Regions from separate parts of the Bifidobacterium thermacidophilum subsp. thermacidophilum DSM 15837 genome, predicted to be linked through region 1. Evidence: riboswitches for the same ligand, from Rfam matches in the RefSeq annotation. Region 1 holds a riboswitch; each other region holds the start of a gene.

Region 1 (7,254 bases):
GGGGTGACGTCCATGCCGTCGCCGGTCATCAAAATCGGTTTGTCCATGCGTTCCGACTTGGTGGAAATCTCGCCGATCGCCGACGAAGTCGACCCTGACGAAGTGCCGCAGCTACTCAACAGCTACCGCCAGCGCAAACGGTTCCATCGTCTGCGCGACGGACGGTTCGTCAACTTGGCCAGTATGGACACCAGCAAGCTTGACACCGTCGCCGACGATCTGGGCATCGACCGAGACGAGTTCGCCGATGGAGCCGTGGACGTGCCGGCATTCCAAGCCTTCTATCTTGACGGACAAACCGATGATGAGGACAAGGACCAGCGGTTCTACCAGTATGTCGAGAACCTCAAGGTCATCGACCCGAACCGCTACGAGGTGCCGGAAAGCCTGAAATCCGTGCTTCGTCCTTATCAGGCGGAGGGCTTCAGGTGGCTCAATGCGGTGTGCGACAAGGGCTTCGGCGGTATTCTCGCGGATGAAATGGGTCTGGGCAAAACCGTGCAGATGCTCGCCATGCTGCTCAGTCGGCTGGACGAATCGCGCAAGAACGGGCCGAACCTGATTGTCTGCCCGGCCTCTCTGGTCTATAACTGGGTCGCTGAGGCGGAGAAATTCACGCCGGAACTGCACGTCGCTGCGCTCGCGGGAAGCAAGGACGAGCGTCGGGCGATTCTTGCCAGTGCACGCGATTATGACCTGCTCGTCACTTCATATGATTTGCTGCGCCGCGATATCGATGATTATCGTGATATCAACTTCACGTGCATGGCGTTGGATGAGGCACAATATGTGAAGAACCACGCGACGAAATCCTCGCAGGCGGTGCGTTCGATCCAGGCCAAGCATCGGTTCGCGCTCACCGGCACGCCGATTGAGAACCGACTGTCCGAATTGTGGAGCATTTTCGATTTCCTCATGCCCGGGATGCTCGGCAGCTATAAGCATTTCCGCGGTCGGTTCGAAATGCCGATTCTCAGCGGTGACGCCATCGCGCAGCGCAGATTGCAGGTGTTTGTCGGCCCGTTCATTCTGCGCCGTCTCAAGAAGGACGTACTCGGCGACCTGCCCGACAAGATTGAAAACGTCATCACCGTCCAGCTGGAGGGCGAGCAGCGCAAACTGTATGCGGCGCTCGAGCAGCGGTTGCGCGCTTCCATCAACAGAGATACGAACTTCGATTCCGGCGCCGAGAAAATCAAGGCGCTCGCCCAGCTGACCAGGTTGCGGCAGATTTGCTGCGATCCGCGGTTGGTATACGAGAACGCCGGGAAGAAATCCGCCAAGCTTGACGCCATCGAGGAGCTGGTGGAATCCTGCCGTGATGCGGGTCGGAAGATGCTGATTTTCTCGCAGTTCACCAGTTATCTGCATCTGATCGGCAAGCGGTTGCACAAGAACGGCATCGACTATGACGTGATCACCGGCGGAACCCCGAAGAAGAAGCGGCTTGAGCTGGTCAACCAGTTCAACAAGGACGACACCCCGGTGTTCCTCATTTCGCTCAAGGCCGGCAATACGGGTCTCAACCTGACCGGTGCCTGCGTGGTTGTGCATGCCGACCCGTGGTGGAATGCCGCAGCGCAGAACCAGGCGACCGACCGTGCGCATCGCATCGGGCAGACGCAGGATGTGAACGTGTACCAGATTGTGGCGAAGGACACAATCGAGGAGCGCATCATCAACCTGCAGCGTACGAAGTCCGATCTTGCGGCGAAGTTCGTGGATGACGCCTCGACGACCGGTGGCAGCGCCATCAGCCGGCTTACCAAGGACGACCTGCTCGCGCTGCTCGGGTGAGTTGCCGGGGATTGTTGCCTTGCTGCCCGGGCGAGCGCTGGTCGAATGGGTGTTGCCACGAGGATTGCCCAGGTGCGCGTTGTACGGGCGGGGGCGTTGCTCAAGGATTGTCTGAACGGGCGCCGGTCAGCCGGGCGACGGCTGGGCGGACACTGGTTGGGCGGGCATCGGCAGTCTGATGTCTCGACTGGTTGGCCGGCAGTTGCCCCCAACTCCGCCTTGCGTCCCAACGAATCAAATTAGTAGCATACGATATACTAGCTTGCGATATACTAGTTTGTGATATACAACATTGGCGAATCAATCCTTTGCGGATAATCCTTCGTGTGTGCATCGTGGTCGCACGCATCGATGGTCGGTTCTCCGCATGGTCGGATTGGAGGGGCGTGGCTTATGGATGACTTCATCGGCAGGCATCGAGAGCTGGATATGCTTCAGCGCAGATACGGTTCTGGACGCTTTGAATGCATTATCGTATATGGCCGTCGCAGAGTCGGAAAGACGACGTTGATTCGGCGATTCGTTCAGGGTAAGCCCTGTGTGTTTTTCTCGGCGATCGAATCAAGTGCGCAGCGTAATCTCGAAGTGCTCAGCGCAAGTATTGCTCTGCTGCAGTCGGGAATGCAGGATTTGTCATCGGATGCGGGCGCAACGGCAGCGGTACCGGCATACCCTGTGTATCGTGATTTTGCATCGGCAATAGAGAGGATATTCCAACTCGCAAGCGATAAGCGGATGGTGTTCGTCATTGACGAATACCCGTATCTTGTCGCCGCTGACCCCTCGGTGTCATCGGTGCTCCAGCATGCCATTGATAGGCATCAGGAAGATTCGAAGCTGGATATTGTGCTCTGCGGGTCGAGCATGTCCTTCATGGAAAAGCAAGTGTTGGGATATAAGAGCCCGTTGTATGGGAGGCGTACCGCGCAGATCAAGGTCGAACCGTTCACCTACCGTGAGGTGCTTGATTATTTCCCGGGCATGCCGGAGGAACAAGCCGCGGTGGTGTACGGCATCACCAACGGCATCCCGCAGTATTGCCGTCAATGGGATTCGAAGAAGAACGTAGCAGATAACATCCGAGACAACGTCATCGATCCGGACTGCTATCTGTTTGAGGAGACGACGAATATCCTCAAGCAGGAGATGCGCAATCCCGCGGAATACAACAACATCATCCAAACGATTGCCTCCGGTGCGTCGAAGCTCAATGAAATCGCGACCGGCACACATATGCCGTCCGGAATGCTGGTGAGATATCTGACCAATCTGATGGAGCTGGGGATAGTCGTCAAAGAGCGTCCGTTTGGAGAAAAGGCCGCGAGAAAGACGTTGTACCATGTGGGGGATTCGTTCTTCCGCTTCTGGTATGGTTTGGTCGCGCCTTGTATGGTGTTGATTCAATCCGGCCGTGAGGATATTGCCGTGCAGCGGATAATGCAGCAGTTGCCGACGTTCATGGGGCCGGTGTATGAAACCATGTGCAAACAGTGGCTGTTGCGGCACAACGGCGAGTCGTTGCCGTTCGTCTTGTCTGAAATCGGGCATTGGTGGGGCGCTGACCCGAGGACCAGACGGCAGGAGGAGATTGACATCGTCGCTTCCGATGGGAAAGACAAGGCGCTGTATGCAGAATGCAAGTGGCGCAATGAGCAGGTCGGTGTTGCGGAGCTGACATTGCTGCGGCAACGTTCGCAACTGTTGCGGCATAGTGACAAGTATTATGCGCTGTTTTCGAAGAGCGGATTCACCGAAGAGCTCGAACGGGCTGCCGGTGATGATCCGCATGTCATGCTGGTGTCGTTCCAACAGATGTGCAAGTGAATGAGCGGGTGCCCGTGTGCGACGGGACTGCTCTGAGTGCGTGTGTATCTGCGGATTCGGGTGTGGTCTGGATTCTGGCTGCTGGCTTCCGGGAGATGCGCGGGTGTCTGCCGGTTCCTGGGTGACGCATCTTCCGGCGTGGCAACGCTATCTTGCGCCCCAACGAATCAAATTAGTAGCACACGATATACTAGCTTACGATATACTAGTTTGTGATATACCAAATTGCAGGTTGGGGACGCGGTGACGGGAAACGTCGCAGGGGGATCACCTGCCGCCGTGCGGGCGCGGAACGGTGTGGATTTTGCCGGTGAAGTTGGTCGAAGTGATTTGCCAGACCGTGACGCTTGCCATCTGCTGTGCGGTGAATGGCACGTGATCCATGCCGGCTTGCTTGCTCATCAGGGCTTGCATGGCAACGATTTTCTCGTCAAGATCTGTGACCACCGACGCCGTGCCCGTGCCGACGATCGAGCGGAAGGACGCCGACCAGTTGCAGGGCGTGCGGCCTTCGTGCACCTGATGATCGCAGTCAAGCTCGAAAGCGACCTGAAGCGCGTTGCCTGCAGCGCGAATCGCATCGATTTTGCGTCCCTCATGCGCCGAATGCAGGAAAATCCGAAGCTCGCCGAAATCCGGCGGTAGCGGTGTCCCGTCCGCCGACAAGCTGACCGGAAGGTCGTTTTCGGGGTGGGGGAATCGTTCCAGAGTGAATTGATATCCGAAATTCATCGGCACGATGGTCAGGCCCTCGGCGTCCTGGTAGGCGATGCGCACGACTTCGCACGAGTCGAGAATATCCTTGATTTGCTGCGGGGAACGTACCTCGCGGTCGGCGCGACGCATCAGTCGGTGTGCTCCGGCAAGGGTGGTGGCGTGCACGTGCGGCGCGCGGCGCAGCGAGCCGGATGGCGGCAGTGAAACCCTTGCGACTGCGGCCGATGTGGGTGTCGGCACTCGGGCTAGCGCTTGTGCCGGCGTTGACAGCGAGGTTGGCGTGTGCTGCGGAAGTTCGGAAGCGATATCGGTCATGGTGTCCTCCATGGTGTGGTGGAGCGTGGGCTGCAACTGGTGTGGAATATCTCAGATGAACGACTTTCTATAGTGTGATATAGAAAGTCGTGAAATCTGGCGTCTTTCTATACCGTACTATAGAAACTTGCAGAGCGCCGCAGCGGATATCAGCTGGGTGTAGTCCGGTGAAGTGATGCCGGTTGTGTGCGGCGGCGGAAAGCGCTGCTTCCGCGCACATGTCCGGGTGGCTGAGGTAGGGTGGCTGGACAACCTAGGGGAGCTGCGGTGGGTCTGCGGCTGAGAGTGCGCGCAAGGCGCTGACCCTGTGAACCTGTCCGGGTAATACTGGCGAAGGAAAGGAACTGCCATGACGGCATCATCGTCTGCTCAATCAAATCATGGTTCTCAAGCGGTGGCCGCGCCTAACATTTCTCCAACCGGCGAGTCCGGCACGTCCGCGCAATCTGTGGGGCAGGACGCATCTCGTGAACCGGCGACCAAGCACGTCCCGCTCGCGCCGGCAAGCAAAAGCGGCGATTACGCGTTTCTTGGAGCGACGCCCGGCAGTGTGGCCGACGCGTTCTACATGGCTGCCGCGGAGGATTGGCAGGCGGCGATCAATTCGCGGTTCGTCAACGAACTACTGGACGACACCCTGCCTGACAGTGTGCTAATCAGCTATCTGGTCCAGGATTTCACGTTCTTCATGCAGCCGACGTTGGAACGTCTGACCGCGCAGGCGCCGACGCAGGAGATTCGTGACATGCTCAACCGGCAGGCCGAGTTCTTCGCCGACCGGGAGAAGCCGTATTTCCTGCGGTTCCTTTATGGGGTGGATGAGCGGCTGCAGGCGAGTGTGCCGCAAACCCCGGCGAACCGCGAATATTGCGCGTATCTCGACCAGATTGCCGCGACCGGCAGTTTCGCTCAACTCTTGTGCCTGATGTGCGCGATGGAATGGCTGTACCTGGCCTGGGCCAAGCGCACGGTGGATGCGGGTGTCGTCCAGCAGGTGCCGGCGCACCGCGGCTGGGTGGAGCTGCACGAAGGCGATCTGTTCCGCCGCTGGGTGGGCAATCTCATCGAGCTGGTGAACCGGTATGCGAGCGTCGACGGCCCGGAAGCCGCCGTATTCCCCGAAGTCGCACGGCTCGAGCGCGCGTTCTTCGAGGATTCGTATGCGTATGCGGTGGGGGAGTCAGAAGAAGAGCGGGAAAGCTGACGTCACGAACGCGTGCTGGCTGCCCTTGACGCGTTGGCGGCGGATGAGAATCCGCTGGCGACTGTTGATAATCCCCTAATCAGGAGTTAACCCGAGCGGTTATATCACGCAGGTGGCCGCTCAACTTATCCGAAAGCATATGGGAGGGCGGCTCCCGCGATGATTGGAATCCCTCTGCCACGGGAGCTCCAATCACCACAGGAGCCGTTGCCACAACTCAATTCAGGCTGTACAGCTTGGTGATCTGATCGGCGAACCAAGCACTCCGGCGCTTGATGTCGTCAGCGGTCCATGTCGTTTTCGACTCGAGCGTCTCGCCGTTTTCGGTATCCGGTATGGACGCGTTGATTTTCAGCGGCATCGCCAGACCCGTGACATCGCTACTGGTTGGATCCTTGTACCGCTTCTTCTCGTCGAAGGTGCGTTGTCCCAGCTCGCTGTTGTACGGGGTGAGTGTGAGATTGCCGATCAGGTGGACGCATTCCGCTTGGATTTCCTTGGCTTGGTCTGGATTGTCCGGGCTGATTGCGTTGTTCCATGTATCAGGTAGGTTGCCTTCCGGCAGGATGTGTTCGATGGACCAGCGACGTTGTTTGGTGCTGTTCTTGACGAAATCGTCGAAGGTATCCGGGCGCGCTTTGCTGACGATACCTTCGCCCGGCAGGCTCGTTCGAGGTCAATCAGGACAAAGCGCGTTGTCGCCTTGTTCTTGTCGTAGATGCCTTGCGTGCACAGGGTTGTACGGAGCACATTGTCGTCGACACTGATGGCGTTCAATCCTTGGATATCGCCTTCACCGTTACGAATGAGAATCAGTGCCGCGATTCCGGTGTACTTGTGTTGCTTGAGTTCGCGGGTCAGACGGATGATGCGTGCTCTGATATTGGAGGATTTCGGCACCAGTGTGATGTTTCGCCGCACGTAGAAGGCGATGAGGTAGTCGAGAATCTGTGGAAGTGCATCTCCGAGCTCGAGGCCGGGATCTCCAAGCAGCTCCATCAACAGCGGGTACGACTGTGTCGATTCGAGTTGAACCAGCGCCTTCAGCCGCTTGGCGATGGTCTGATCGTGATGCTCATGCTTGGGCAGGCACAGAATCTGGGCATAGATGCCTGCACGTTCTTGGAGGACCGACAGATAGTCGGAGCGTTTTTCACTGTAGTACTGGCGGATTCGGCTGCGGTAGAGTTTGAGCGCGCTGCTCTTGGTGATGGATCTGTTGTCTTCGCTTTCGAACGCGTCCCAATTGTTCAGGAGGAACTGGGTGGTGATGGTGGTATCCGGCTCGCCGTCGCGGCTGAGGGTTTCGGACAATGCTATCCACTGGTTGGTGGTTTCTTCTGCCTTGCGGTCGAGGTATTCGCCAGCGTCCGAAATGAATTCCGCCTTCAGCAGGT
Region 2 (7,254 bases), on a different contig from region 1:
TGCGGGTACTTCGTCGACGGTCAGCGTTGCGTGCAGGTTGTCGCCGGAGTTGCAGTTCACCCGGTTGAAGGTCTCCCCGCTAATATCCTGTTCGGTTGCCGAGCCGGTCTGCGCCTTCGCCTTCGCAGTGGTGGAGGCGAGGTAGATTCCGGCGTCCGCTCCTGTCACGTAGTATTGCGAGGTGAGGTCGCCGGACAGTCCGCTGTGCACGAGGAACAGCAGGTAGGTCGATCCGGTTTTCATGATCGCCCCCGCGGTCTGGTTCTTGGTTGAACCGGTCTGGCGGACAACGACGGTCTTATCGCCGACATCGCCTTTCTTCGTCGTGATGACTTTGACCGTGGAGAGGGTGAAGTCCGTCTCATCGTCGATGTCCTGGACGACTTTCTGGTCGGCGACGGTGCCGACGATCACCAGATCGGAATCATCCGTGATCGCTTTGGCGGAGTCGTATATTTTCGCGCGGGATGTTCCGTTTTCGCTTGCTGTAGTGCTCCCGCGGGTCTGGGTCGGTGCGCTTGCCGGAACCGCAGGCGCCGACGCCAAGAGCTAGCGAGAAGGTCGCCGCCATTGCCGAAATCGGCTTCACGAGCCGTGGTTGCTTCTTCATGTCAGCACGCTTTCCATAGTTGGGTTGGTATTCACTGCCGTAATACCTGCAAATTCCGTATGCAAACGCCCCTCTTTTGCTTTGCTCGATGTCTGACACCAATGTCAATCACAATTATATTTCATAGATGAACCCGGAAAGTAAGGCAAACGTTCCCGGCAGCTTGTCTGGTGAAATACGGATACTCCGCGAACGACGCACGCGATGAAAGCGCATACTGGAAACCGCTGGAATAGGCAATACCAAGAGAAATATGTTCCTTCGCTGGTTGGCCAGTGGGGGGGGCTTGGCATAACGACGTCGAGCGACTTGGCCCTGGAATTCTTCCATAGTGCAGAAGCGCAGCGCAGAAATGCTTTGCACTGTATCAGTACGGGTACGCCGAAGCGTCAGATCAGGCGTCTTACTGGAAACCGTTGGGATAGATCGCGCACCATCCGCACCGATTGCCGGTATGCGATAGTCCGTTAGCAGCAAGAGAAGAGGAACATCGATGTTTCGTCATGAGCGTGGTGTCAAAGGCAAAGTCGACAACAAACGCCGCCGGCATGTCAATATCGCGGCGTGGGTCATCATGTCCATCGTGGTGGCCGCCGCAATCACCGCGGGGGCGTGCGCGATGTTCATGCCCGACCGACCGCCCGCACTACTGGGCACATCCGGAGAAGTGACGCAAGCCAAAGTATCGACGCAACAGTACAACGGCGCACAAACAGTCACACTGATCCCCAGCATCGCCAGCGACAGGACCATTCTGGGCAACAGCACCGGCACCGTGACAGCGGATTATTCAGGCAACGGGCTATCTTCCGGCCATGCCTGCATGCGCGTCAACGACCGTGCCGTCATCGCCCTGAACACGGCCCTGCCGTTGTACCGCGACCTGCACGTGGAAGACCGGGGACAGGACGTGCGTGCGCTGAACAATGAACTGTCCCGGCTCGGCTACCAATCCGACGCCGACAGCGACCGGTACTCATGGAACACCCAGCAAGGGTGGAAACGCCTCATGGCGGACAACGGTTCGGACAGCGACGGTACGCTCCTGCTCAGCGACATCCTATGGATCCCCGAGCAGAGCGTCACCGTCAGCAACTGGCAGGGAACCACGGGCGCAAACGTCACCCAAGGGTCGCAGATCGGCGACATTCCAGGGGCTTTGGTCAAACTCAGCATCAAGAACACGAACCCCTCGGACCAGGATCGGGTGATCACCGTATTCGGCCAATCGACCACCCTGCCCGCAGGCCAGACCGCCATCGACAACGCCGACTACCTCAAACAGGTTTCGGCGACGGAAGAGTACAAAACTCAGACCAAGGACACGCTTGCTGCGGGCATCAGCGGCACGCTCTCCCTGGCGCAATCCATTGAAGCGCTTCGCGTGCCCGCGGGCGCCGTATTCGGCTTGAACGGGAGCAAAGGGTGCATCATGACCACGGACGGGACGAAACATGCCGTCACCGTTGTCGGCTCTTCGCTTGGCGTCAGTCTCGTGCAGCTCAATGACGGCGGCAACACGTCATCCATCACCTCGGTGGAAATCGGGTCGAAGATCGCGGGCGCAACATGCTCCTGAAAGCAATAGACCTGGCACACCGTTTCCCGGGAACGGATATTCTGTTCGAGCATCTCGATTTCGAAATCAGCCCGGGGCAGACCGTCGCGCTGTGCGGGCCTTCCGGATGCGGTAAATCCACCTTGCTGTCGATTCTCGCGGGGTGGGTGAAACCATGGGCGGGGCAAGTCGAACGCGACGACATCCACCGCATCGGGTGGGTATTCCAAAACCCCTACGGTGTTCCGGAGCGGACTGCGCTCGACCACGTGGTCTTCCCGCTGCTTTGCCACGGCTTGAGCAGGCGTGAAGCGATTCCTGAAGCGTTGCAAGCCATGGGGCTGTTCGATTTGGAATATGCGGCGGACCGGAAGTTTTCCGAACTCTCCGGCGGCGAAGCGCAACGGTTGATGCTCGCCCGAGCCGTATGCTCGCACCCTGACGTGCTGCTCGTCGACGAGCCGACCGCGCAGCTGGACACGCGAACGGCGGCATCCGTGAGTGAAGTATTGGGCAATCTCGCGGGGCAAGGCATGATCGTGGTCGTGGCAACGCATGACCCGCGTGCCAGGGACGCGTGCGACCGAGTCGTCGATTTGGCTGATTACGCGCCGGTCGGTGCTGAAAACGCGTATGGGGACGCGGGTCAGAGCGCTGCTGCACGTGTGGACGGAAGCGTTGCGGAGAGCGCGAGCGGAAATATCGATGAGAACGCTGCTGGAAGCGTTGCTGGAAGCGCCGATGGAAGCCTTGCCGGAAGCGAGGGGGTTAGGTCATGAATCTCCGGTCAATCTGCTCCGAAGCCGTGCGGAACATCAGCGCGGGAACTACGCGGGCGGCATGGTTTTTCCTCGTCATGCTCATCACCGGTGTGCTTCTCGGCGGGTACGAAGCCATGTCCATCGTGCAGCTCGAACAGGAAGCGATCACGCGTATCAGTTCGGACGCCGATACGAAAGCCCTCATCGGTGCAAGCGTCGATGGCCAAGCGTGTGATGGGCTTGAAATGGTCCACAACGGGCCAAGTCTTGCGGGAGCGGCCCGCGCTGCCGAAAGCATCACCGCGTCTTCGACGCCCGGCATGGAATTGCCCGCGTACGAAGTGACCCCGGGGTTCATCAAACTGCTTGCATCCGGGCAGAAAACAGCGAACGCGGCATCATCGTCTTCGTCGTCTTCGTCTTCTGCGTCCTCGTCTGCGCAACAGGGGGCGACATCAACGCAACAGAAAGTGAACGAGACCGCCGACACCTCGGGAATATGGATTTCAACCGACGTTTCGCATGATTTCGGGCTGGTCAAAGGCAGTGTCATGCAAACCAACCGTGGCGATATGACCATCGCCGGCGTATTCTCCTGGCCCAACGACGGCCGCGACACCAGATTCGCCTATGCGGCGATGATCCCGGTATCGGCGTCCTCCGGCGAATTCACCGAATGCTGGGCAAAGCAGTGGCCGGTCAGCGAGCAAACCAACGACCTGCTGTATTCCACGGCGATTGTTTCAGGAACAGGCGGAAACACGACGGTCGCGCAGGTCAACAAATCCTTCGACTCCCGGTACAATGCGTACTCCAGCTATAAGAACCGCATGACGGTATGGCTGCCGTACGTTTCGCTAGCGGTCGGGGTGATCGCCGGGGTGATTTCCGTGCGGCGCAGACGACTGGAATACGCGGGAGCCTTGCACGTAGGGCAGACCAAAGGCGCCCAACTGCTCGAAATGACTCTGGAAACGCTGATTTGGGCGGGATTGGCGACCATAGCGTGCCTGGCGTTGCTGTGCGCGTACTGCTGGCGCATGTCCACCGACGGCTGGATGAACATCGTCATCGCCGCCTGCCGAATCCCCGCAACCGGGTTCGCAGGTGTGATGGCCGCGACATTCCTCGCCGGGCTCAGCGTGCGGGAGTCCCAGTTGCTGCGGTTCTTCAAGAGCCGGTAATGCGCGTGCAATCGATCGGATAGACAAAATCATGGGGTGCCCCTAGACTGAACAACCGACACGGGGGCTTGGCTGAACGCCAGGCTGAGATGGGGGTTTCCTCCGACCGAATGAACGTGAACCGGGCAATGCCGGCGCACGGACGTCGCTCTTCCCGTGCCTGAGAACAACCGTTCAAGAAAGGCACATTATTATGGCACAAGCCGCGAATACCGCAGCATCATCCACAGTGAATCTCAAGTGGCGCGTTGTCGACATCGCCGTTTCATCGGTGATCGGCGTTGCCAGCGCGCTGATTTATTGGCTGGTCGCCCTGCTGACCGCCGCACCTTGGACCGCACTGGACGCAATCGTCCCCGGTCTGCCCGGCCTGTTCAACGGATTGTGGCTGTTCGCCGGGCCCTTGGCCGCCATCATCGTGCGTAAGCCGGGCGCCGCAGTGTATGCGGAGATCGTCGCCGGCATTCTTGAAGCGTTGATGGGCAACATGTGGGGCGGTCTCGCCACATTCCTGATTGCTTTGGTGCAAGGCGTGTGCGCGGAGCTTGCGTTCGCGATTGTGCGTTACCGCAAGTGGACCCTGCCGGTTGCCGCTCTGTCCGGCGCGCTGTCGGGGGTCGGATGCTGGGCGTACAGCTTCATCGAAAACCTTCAGGGCATCAATCTTGCCGGGTCGTACGGCATTGTCTATCTGATCACCACGGTGGTGTCCGGCCTGCTGATCGCCGGCATCCTCATGTGGTACCTGTATCGCGCGATCGCGCGGACCGGCGCGCTGGACAAGTTTGCTTCCGGGCGTGAGGTGCGAGGCATCACCGCCTGAGAGACAACACCGTCTGAAATCACCGTCTGAAGTCACCGTCTGATAGCACCATCTGAAAGCGTCAGCGTCTGGATTCCGAGGCGTGCGGCGGAGCACCGATACGGCTTCGCAAGTCAGCGGCATAAGGCCCACCACCAGTATGGGCGGGAGGTTTCGGGATCATCGCAGCGATATACCAACCCCTGCCGGGCATCATCGAAATCCGGCATCGCATAGGAAGACATCAATATGAGCAACAACTCTTCGAACGCGTCCAACGCATCCGTCGCCACAGCGACATCAGCAGCCAATTCGGTCACCCTTCAACCAGAAGCGACTCCGGTCGCAGCGGTACGCCCCAGCCTCAAGTGGCGTGTCGTCGATATTGCCGTTGCATCGGTGATTGGCGTTGCCAGCGCGCTGATTTTCTGGCTGGTGTCCCTGATTTATGCGCTGGGCGTCGGCGACCTGATTGGCCTGGTCATGCCTGGATTCCAAGGCATCTATAACGGTTTGTGGCTGTTCGCCGGCCCCCTGGCGGCGGTCATCGTGCGCAAGCCCGGCGCCGCCACATACGCGGAACTGCTCGGCGGAGTCATCGAAAGCCTGATGGGCAACCAGTGGACGGGCATGGACACGTTCAGCACGTCGCTGATGCAGGGCGCGTTCGCCGAACTCGCGTTCCTCATAGTGCTGTACCGCGTGTGGAACGTGCCGATCACCATGCTGTCCGGTGCGTTCGCCGGGGTCGCCGTGTGGCTGCATGACATTTTCATGCGCGGCCAGGCGTTCACCGGGCAGTACATCACCATCTATCTGGTCACGTCCGTGATTTCCGGCATCGTGTTCGCCGGCATCGTGGTGTGGTACCTGTATCGGGCGATTGCGCGGACCGGTGCGCTGGACAAGTTCGCATCCGGGCGTGAAGTGAGGGCCACCGCCTGAACCACGGCGGGGCTACGGTTCACGCCGGCAGAAGCACTTCGGCAGGCAACTGTTCAGGTGTGAAGCAATACAGAACAGCAGCAACAGCGGCGCAGCGGTACGACAGCGCAACAGGCACGGCGGCGGAACCGAGGCCGGCGGACGGCGGTTCGCGATACAGTGGCGGACGGCGGTCGGGCAACGGTTCCGCGCCAGCGCATTTGAAGATGGCAGGACACAGGACGCGATGAAGTCAAGCGAACATGACAACAGCAGCACGATGACGGCAGTGTCGACACAACCGGCACGTCTCGAATTCCATGATTGGGGCTACCGGCATGCCTCACGCCGCCATTTCGCCGTCCGCGGCCTCAACCTGAGCATCGAACCCGGCCAGCGCGTACTGCTGCTTGGAGCCTCGGGCATCGGCAAATCCACCATTCTCGAAGGCGCGGCGGGACTGCTCGGCGGCGATATCGAAAGCATGAACACCGCCGCCAACGGCACCACCAGTACCATTGACGCGGACGGCGGGCTGACCGAGGGGAGTGTCACCGTCGACGGCACGCCCGTCAGCCAGGCCAGGGGACGTGTCGGCCTTGTTTTGCAGGACCCGGATGCGCAGGCGATTTTCGAACGACTCGGCGACAATGTCGCGTTCGGCCCGGAAAACCTCAACGTGCCGCGCGAAGCGATCTGGCAGCGCGTCCGCGACAGCCTCGACGCGGTCGGCATGCACGGCATCCAGCTTGACCGTTCCACCATGCACTTGAGCGGCGGGCAGATGCAGCGCCTCGCCCTCGCCGGAGCGCTCGCCATGCAGCCTGGCGTCCTGCTGCTGGACGAACCCACCGCCAACCTCGATCCGGACGGTGTAGACCAGATTGTCGGCGCGGTGCGCAACGTGCTCGACAGTACGCACGCGACCATGATGCTCGTCGAACACCGTGCGGAACCTTGGATCGACATGATCGACAGGGTCGTCGTCCTCGGATTGCAAGACAGCAAGCCTGCTGGCAAGACCGGGGAAACCGGAGGAGCGGGGGAAACGGCGGAATCCGGCGAACAGGGCGAACCAAGCAGCGGCACTGTTATCACCCAGCAGGGCGATGAAGCGGAAGTAGGCCGCCATGGCGACCAGCGTACGGTGATTATCGCCGATGGCACCCCGGACGAGATCTTCTCCGACCGCACCATCGATTTCGCCGGCCTCGGCATCTGGCTACCCAAACGCTACCAACGCCCCGAAGACGCCATCACCCGCATCCACACCGACAGCGAACCCGAATACAATCCGGCAACCGGCACCGGCGAGCCTATCCTGACCACCAGCGGTCTGGGTATCGGGCACAGTGAAGACGCCATCGCAAGCGACATCAACCTCGCATTCAAACCCGGGCAGATCACCGCGCTCG
Region 3 (7,254 bases), on a different contig from region 1:
CTTGCCGCGGCCGTCCGGCCGAACATTCCCCGACTGCCCGGCAGCCGGTCTCGAGGCGCGCTCCGCCTCGGTCATCATCGCTTCATCCATAACCGCCGATTGTATCGTCCGGTCGGCACACCGCCGGCGTGCCCGAACACCCGGCATGTCGCCGTGGAATCCGACACGTCCGGGGACCTCACGCTATCATGGTCAATCGTGATACTTGACCGACATAACCGCATCAATATTGGAGAGATGAAAGCGCGGCTGGGCGATTTGAAACTCGGCGAACAGTTTCCCGCGGAGGAGATTACCGAATTCATCGACCTCATGCAGGTCTATGAAGGCGCGATGTACGAAATCAGCACCAAGCTGGAAATCCTTGACAGCGAATTCCAAGTGCGATTCGCCCACAATCCGATCCATCATATAGAACGGCGATTGAAATCGGTGGATTCCATCCTCGGCAAACTGCAACGCAAATCACTGCCAATCAATACCCGGTCAATCAAAGACAACCTGTTCGATGTCGCCGGTATCCGCGTGATTTGCAACTACCGCGATGACGTGTACTCGGTTTCGAACTACCTGTCGGCACAATCGGATATCCAGGTGCTGCGCGTCAAGGATTACATCAAGAACCCCAAGCAGAATGGCTATCGCAGTCTCCATGTGATTTACGCCGTGCCGGTATTCCTGTCCGCGGGGGCGCATTACACGCCGGTCGAAGTGCAGTTCCGCACCATCGCGATGGATTACTGGGCGAGCCTTGAACACCAGTTGCGTTATAAATCCGACCTGCCCGACGCCAAACTCGCCGAACATTCGCAAACCCTGCTCGATTGCGCGCGTAGTCTGCAGAACATCGAAGCGCAAATGCAGGGCATTCACCGCGATATCACCGGGGCCCCGCGTGTTGAGGAGGCTCCGCAGGCCTGACGTCTCGCGTCTTGCGCAGAATCCCGAAACATCTGGTGCGTCCCGCTTGCCGACAAGGCGCACCAGATGTTCTTCCCGGCGCAGAATGTCAATACCATCGTGGGGGCGCCGGACCCCTGGGTCTCAAGGCCTTGAGACCCCAAAATACCCTAGAATCCCAGCGCAGGTCTGGTCAGTCCTTGTTCAAAGAAGCGGAACTCATGCTCCGACGAAACGAGCGCCGCATGCATCATATGCTCATATTCGTCAATCGATGCTTCGGCGGCCAGCCGATCACAGATCTGCACCTCGCGCAGCGTGCTCTCGGTGAATTCCGGGTCGGAGTACATGCGGATCCACTCGCCGAAGGGATGTGTGTCGACATCAATATGCTTGTTGCGCACCTGCTCGCGCATTTCCTTGCCCATGGCGGCGTACATCCAGAAACACGGCATGACCACGGCGGCAAGCCGGGCATACGAGCCGGAATCGGCGACCCGATGCTCGTGGCCGATATAGGCCGCGGTCACCTCGGAGCGGGAAGTGCCAGACGGGTCGAATCCATGCTTGACGTACCAGTTGTGGTGGAACATTACCTCGGAATCCACACCTCCGGAAGCCGCCTGTGCGAAGAACACCCGCTCGTCCAGGCGGTCGGCACGCGAGGAGGCGAGCGCCAGCAGCGACGTGTAATCGGTCAGATAGATGTCGTCTTGATGCAGGTAGAACGCGAAATCCTCCAATGACAGCGTGGCATCCACCATGCTGGTGATGAAGCGCATGCCGTGAATCCGTTCGCGGATGGGCCGCACACGGTTCCAGTAGTCGGCGCTGAAGCGCAATCCGGTCGGCGCGTGCTGCCATGTGAAATCGACTGGCCCGTGCCCTTTGCCCACGTGCAAACGGTCGGCGACGGCGATCGCCCCGTTCATCCACGTTTTCGCACGGCGTGCGGCCTGCTCCCATGTGTCGCATTGCGGACGCAGCGCGGCGAGCGTGCTGGACAGGGTGTCCCCCGTACCGTGGACGTTGTGGGTGCGCACCGCACGGCCTTCGATACGCGTGGTGCGCACCTCGCCCTGCCCGTCGGACGGTTCGGCGAGGACGTCGGTGCTTGACGCGCCGCCGGCGAGCGCGAGCGCACCGCCTTTGGCGTATACGGCGACGCCATAGCGCTTGCATACCTCGCGTGCCATGGATTCCAGCGTGTCGATATCCGCGGCTGGCTGGTCGGCGTCGGCGAGTGCAGCGAGTTCCGGCACATTCGGCGTGATGATGTCAGCCATGGGGATGATGTTGCGCAGGGCCTGTTCGGCTTGCGTGGTGAGCAGGGCGTCACCGGATTTCGCGTACATGACCGGGTCGAGGACGACTACCGGTTTGGCGATGCCCTCGTCACGGTAATGCTGCTCCAATGCGGTCAGCCACCCTTTGACCGCTTCGACGAGTTCGGGGGTGCCGAGCATACCGATTTTCATCGAGTCGATGATTGCGTCGTCGCTGACCGCATTGAGTTGCGCGACAAGGAAGTCCGGCTCCATGTTGACGATGCTGGTCACGCCCTGGGTGTTCTGTGCGAGGACGCTGGTCATGGCCGCATACCCGAACACTCCTTGTGCAGTGAACGCTTTCATGTCCGCCATGGTGCCGGCGCCGCCGATCGGGTCTGAACCTTCGATGGACAGGACTCTCAGCCGGGATGGCGCGTCTGCCGCACGCTCCCCCGCGGCCTCCAATTGTGCGAGCGCCGCCATGGCGCCGGTGACGCTCGGGGTTTCATTTGATTGCTGGTATTGCGGCTCACTCATGCCGGACATCCCTTCGCTAGTGCTGACTAGATCAGGTTCAACGGGTGTGTTCTCAGCCTGTCGGCACCCCGTGTCACCGGCAATCCACCATAGCCGACCCCACGGTCAATGCCGCCCTGCACACGTCCGCTCGGTTCGGATATGCTGGAATCATGCGAGAGAATGAGAAACGACGCCGTATCGTCGGCAGTGCGTTGTTGCTGCTGACATCCCTGATCTGGGGATTCGCCTTCGTCAGCCAAGTGCAGGGCATGCAATCGGTTTCCCCGATGTTCTTCAATGCGATCCGATTCACCTTGGGCGCCGTGTCACTGATGCCCGTGCTTGTCGTGATGTCAAGGATTCAGGCGGGGCGCGCGGCAACGCGGCAGTCCCCGAAAGCCAGCCGCGGCACTGTGGCGGTATGGTCCGCGGTGTGCGGGCTGATTTTGTGGGCCGGCGCCACCTCGCAGCAATACGGGGTCCAATTGAGCATGTCCGCCGGGCATTCCGGATTCGTGACCGCCTTGTATATCGTGCTGGTTCCGGTGCTCGGTCTCCTGTTCCTGCATCGGCGGATCCACATGCTCACCGTACTGGCGATTATTGTGTCGATAGTCGGGTTCTATCTGCTGTGCGTCACCGACTCCATCCGCACCATCAGTGTGGGCGATCTGGTGCTGCTGGCGAGCGCGGTATTGTATGCCACGCATATTCTCGTCATTGATCGGGTGGGCGGCAGGCTCAATCCGATTGCATTGTCGCTTGGCCAGTATCTGGTGGTCTCGCTGCTCAGCTGGGTGTCGACATTGGTGTTACACCAGGTGGATTGGCAGGGTGCGTTGGCCTGTGCGGGCGCGCTCGCGTACGCGGGCATCATGTCGGTGGGCGTCGCATACACGCTGCAGGTGGTCGGGCAGCGGGTTGTTCCACCATCGCAGGCCTCGATGATTATGTCGTTGGAATCGTTCTTCTCAGCTGTCGGCGGAGCGCTGATCTTGCATGAGACGATGTCGGGACGCGGATATGTGGGCTGTGCCATGATTTTCCTCGGCACGATTCTCGCCCAAATCGATCCAGAACATCTCATCAGACGATTTTCTCCAGATGATTCCCAGCAAAAGACCATAGAATAATCGCAAGAAAGGAACAATCATGACCTACGATCAGCAGCCCCAGAATCCCTCACCTCAACACATCCAATACCAGGCCGACGGACAGGGACAGCCACAGTACGGCCAACCCCAGTATGGCCAGCCGACCGCGCAGCCACAGGCCGTTTACTATCAGTCCCCTGCCGGCGCCGGCACGAGCGCAGGATATGCAGCCCCAGCTTCGGCCATTCCCGCCCAGGTCGCGTCAGTCACCGAACATGCGGAACGGACCTCAATGATCCGCGCCTACGCCGAAATGACTGCCGGTCTCGCGGTAACAGCCGTAGTGGCGGTGCTCACCCAGACCTTCGGACTGCTCAACAGCTTCCTGGCGGCCACCGGCAGCCTAGGGTGGATTGGTCTGATGCTCGTGCAGATTGTCATGGCCATCGCCATCGGCAATCGTGCGATGAATCTCAAGGCGGGAGCCGCACGCGTCCTGTTCTACCTATATGCCGCGTTGATGGGCTTCACGTTGAGCTCGATTTTCATGATTTACGACCTTGGCTCAATCGGAACGGTTCTTGCGCTGTGCACCGGGTTCTTCTTCGTGCTGACCATGCTGTCGCTGACCATGCGTTCCAGTCTGTTGAAAGCCGGCCCCATTCTTCTGGCCGCGCTCATCACTTTGATTGTCGGCGAATTCGTCATCATGCTCGTCGCTCCGGGTTCGACCGGAATCATGGTGATCTCCGCGATCGGCGTGCTCATCTTCGCCGGGCTGACCATGTACGACGCGCAGAAAACCCGTGTCCTGTTCGCGCAGTACGCCGGACAGCCTGAAGCAATCAAGAGCCTGTCAATCGTATGCGCGTTGAATCTGTATCTTGATTTCGTGAATATGTTCCTGTATCTGCTGCGTCTGTTCGGCAGCCGCGACTAAGGATCACACGTGCTGCGCGGTGCATACGTCGCACAGCACGTGTGATGATCGCAATCGGGCCCGGTCCCCTCATCAGGGACCGGGCCCGAATCATAGTCACGTGTGCATGCATCAGCGCGTCGAAACGAAGGTCGGGAACACCTCGTCGATCACCGCCGACCCCTTCTCCTGAGCGGACTGCGCATAATCGAAACGCAACGTGAGAATCGACTGCTGGGTGACGATCTCCTTCACGTATGTGATGGTGCCGTTCTCCGCATAACTGCACACCATGATGTCGCCGGACAGCAGATGGTAGGACACACTGCGCCCGGAAGCGCAGGCGGAGTATTCGCTCGAAACCGTAGCACCAGTCGTATTCGATGCGCCGGAGACCTTGATGGTCATGCCGATTGAATCGTCGGTGAAGGTTCGTGTCGCGCCGTTATCGGTTTCCTCATGCCAGACGTAGCCGTCGGGGATGGACACCCGGTACCCCATCGCATCATTCGTGTACACACCCGCCGGAGACGGTGTGGCAGCTGCGGATGGTGACGACGAAGAAGCCGATGTCGATGCGTCAGCCGACGGAGATGCAGGCGCTGAGGCGCTGGCTGTGGCGTTCGCAGACGGTTGGGTCGCCGATGTGCCATGATGGCGTGTCAGTGCGAACACAATACCCGCGCACACCAACAGCGCGACAACAACCACGATGATAATCGTGGCGCGCACCGGGGTCGCGGTTTTGCCTGCTGCTGGCGATTCCTCCGGACGTGCGGCCTTGACGCGGCTGCTTGCCGCATTCCGGTTTGTCTGCGGTGCTTCGCCGTTGGGCCGGTAGGCGGGCTGATTCGCGTCGGCGGGGATGGCGACGGTCGCTTCATTGTCGCCGGTGGGCTCCTCGGCGACAGGAAGCTGCCCGGTGGTGTCGGCTTCGTCAGACGGCAACGGCTCTTCCGCGCGCGCCTCTCCCTCGCCGGATTGCTCGAATGCAAACGGGAACTCGTTCGTAGACTCGTAGATCGCCGCGGTGCGTTCCGTCATTTCAGCCGGCGGGATATTGTACGGCAACGGGCCGGTTTCCGTACCGATGGCATCGCGGTCGATGACCTGGGTCAGTTCGTCGCTGCCAGACTCCTGTGTGTCGGGCGCCTGCGTATCGGAGTATGGGACATCAGACGACGCGTCGAATGACGGTGCGTCGGATGGGGTTTCAATCCGCTCATCCGATGTCAGGGCATCATCCGGTTGCGCGGGTTGCGCTGCTGACACCTGTTCGATTGACGGGTATTGCGCCGAGACGGGCGAAGAGGATTCCTCATCGTCTGGCGTATGACCGCTGTCCGGGGAGATCTTCCGATTCTCCGCGGTTTGCGGGTTCGTGTCCGCACTGTCCTGTGCAGCCGGCTCCTCCTCGCCTTCCGTATCGTCATCGTTCAAGTCCTGAACGGTATTCGGAGTATCACCCGTGCCGGGTATGTCGTTGCTGCCGGAAGCATCGGCTTCATCGGTGTGATTGGTGTGCTCGGCATCTGATACATCGTCGGCCGCGTTGTCAGCCTCGTCTGGGAATTGCGCAACCGGCTGATGGTCGGATTGCTGTTGCGACGACGTTGCGGATTGCCCTTCGGCATTGTCGGTGTTCAGACTCCAGATTCCTTCCGGCAGCGACGGGATTCCCCACGTGTCCGACGCCCAATCGAGCGCGAAATGGTAGTCCTTCTTCGCGGTTTCGGTCTGTGCAGGCTCGGTGGCCGATGTACCGGTCTCCCCTGAGACGGACCGTCCCTGCCCTGTGCGGGCGGACGATTGGCCGCTTTCGTGTGCGCCTTCCTGAGTGTTCCCCGAAGCGACGTCCGAATGCACTCCATCAACCGTTCCGATTGCACTCTGTGCAGCACCCGGACGCGTTTTGGCGTGTGGAATGACCGAATGGGCGGACGCGGCGAGCGCGGCGAGATCAGCCGACCCGTTGATGGCTGCCATCTGCGCCTGCTGGATGTATTCGCGCCGAGATATCGGGCGCGTGGGCTGTTCCTGGGCATCATACGACGACGCAGGCTGCATGCGGCGCGGAATCGCCTGCGTCGGTGTGTCGGATCCATGAGGGTCCGGACCTTCGAGCGTACCACCGCAATTCATGCAGATATCCCCGTCGTAAAAGACCTCAGAACCGCAATGCGGGCAATATCGTATGACGCTCATCTGCTCAATGTCCCTCCGCAACCATCATCATCAATCGCTTCCAACCCTAGCCCATGCCGTGCCTTTGGACGCCACGGAATCTGAAGTCGGCACAGATTCGCCGAACACCGCCGCGGGCGACCTGGCGAAAACGGGATTCGGGGGCTCAGCCACGCATACGGTATTGCTTCCAGATATCGGCCAAGCTGGTGCCGTCACTACGTTTCCACACGTTGAGCCCTTGGCTGCCGCCGCCTACCGCGCGGGCGGCCGCGGTCGGCGTGGTGTACTCCTCGCCGTTTTCCAAACGCATTGTGCCTTGCGGAGTGATTTCCGCTTTCCACAGTTCGCCTTTGCGCGGCCGTTT

Evidence for each region. A riboswitch is a leader RNA that binds a small molecule or an ion and turns the genes downstream of it on or off. The one in region 1 is predicted to bind thiamine pyrophosphate.
Region 2: another riboswitch for thiamine pyrophosphate. It lies ahead of K315_RS0108325 (ECF transporter S component); the one in region 1 lies ahead of K315_RS0101740 (TenA family protein).
Region 3: another riboswitch for thiamine pyrophosphate. It lies ahead of thiD (bifunctional hydroxymethylpyrimidine kinase/phosphomethylpyrimidine kinase); the one in region 1 lies ahead of K315_RS0101740 (TenA family protein).

The regions. Positions count from the first base shown of each region.
Region 1 covers NZ_AUFI01000006.1:309,243-316,496, forward strand. Annotated here, with positions in the region: gene K315_RS0101725 (DEAD/DEAH box helicase) at 1-1,797, shown strand, start outside; gene K315_RS0101730 (ATP-binding protein) at 2,191-3,621, shown strand; gene K315_RS0101735 (pyridoxamine 5'-phosphate oxidase family protein) at 3,889-4,467, opposite strand; TPP riboswitch at 4,899-5,009, shown strand; gene K315_RS0101740 (TenA family protein) at 5,003-5,857, shown strand; gene K315_RS10640 (GmrSD restriction endonuclease domain-containing protein) at 6,075-6,434, opposite strand; gene K315_RS09115 (DUF262 domain-containing protein) at 6,326-7,254, opposite strand, start outside.
Region 2 covers NZ_AUFI01000013.1:30,256-37,509, forward strand. Annotated here, with positions in the region: gene K315_RS0108305 (hypothetical protein) at 1-414, opposite strand, end outside; gene K315_RS10545 (hypothetical protein) at 425-610, opposite strand; gene K315_RS0108310 (hypothetical protein) at 1,104-2,189, shown strand; gene K315_RS0108315 (ABC transporter ATP-binding protein) at 2,180-2,947, shown strand; gene K315_RS0108320 (hypothetical protein) at 2,944-4,113, shown strand; TPP riboswitch at 4,164-4,274, shown strand; gene K315_RS0108325 (ECF transporter S component) at 4,307-4,936, shown strand; gene K315_RS0108330 (ECF transporter S component) at 5,165-5,860, shown strand; gene K315_RS0108340 (ATP-binding cassette domain-containing protein) at 6,120-7,254, shown strand, end outside.
Region 3 covers NZ_AUFI01000008.1:251,168-258,421, forward strand. Annotated here, with positions in the region: gene miaB (tRNA (N6-isopentenyl adenosine(37)-C2)-methylthiotransferase MiaB) at 1-90, opposite strand, end outside; gene K315_RS0105185 (GTP pyrophosphokinase) at 238-921, shown strand; gene thiD (bifunctional hydroxymethylpyrimidine kinase/phosphomethylpyrimidine kinase) at 1,071-2,708, opposite strand; TPP riboswitch at 2,700-2,789, opposite strand; gene K315_RS0105195 (DMT family transporter) at 2,861-3,823, shown strand; gene K315_RS0105200 (Bax inhibitor-1/YccA family protein) at 3,843-4,724, shown strand; gene K315_RS0105205 (hypothetical protein) at 4,836-6,908, opposite strand; gene K315_RS0105210 (GmrSD restriction endonuclease domain-containing protein) at 7,054-7,254, opposite strand, start outside.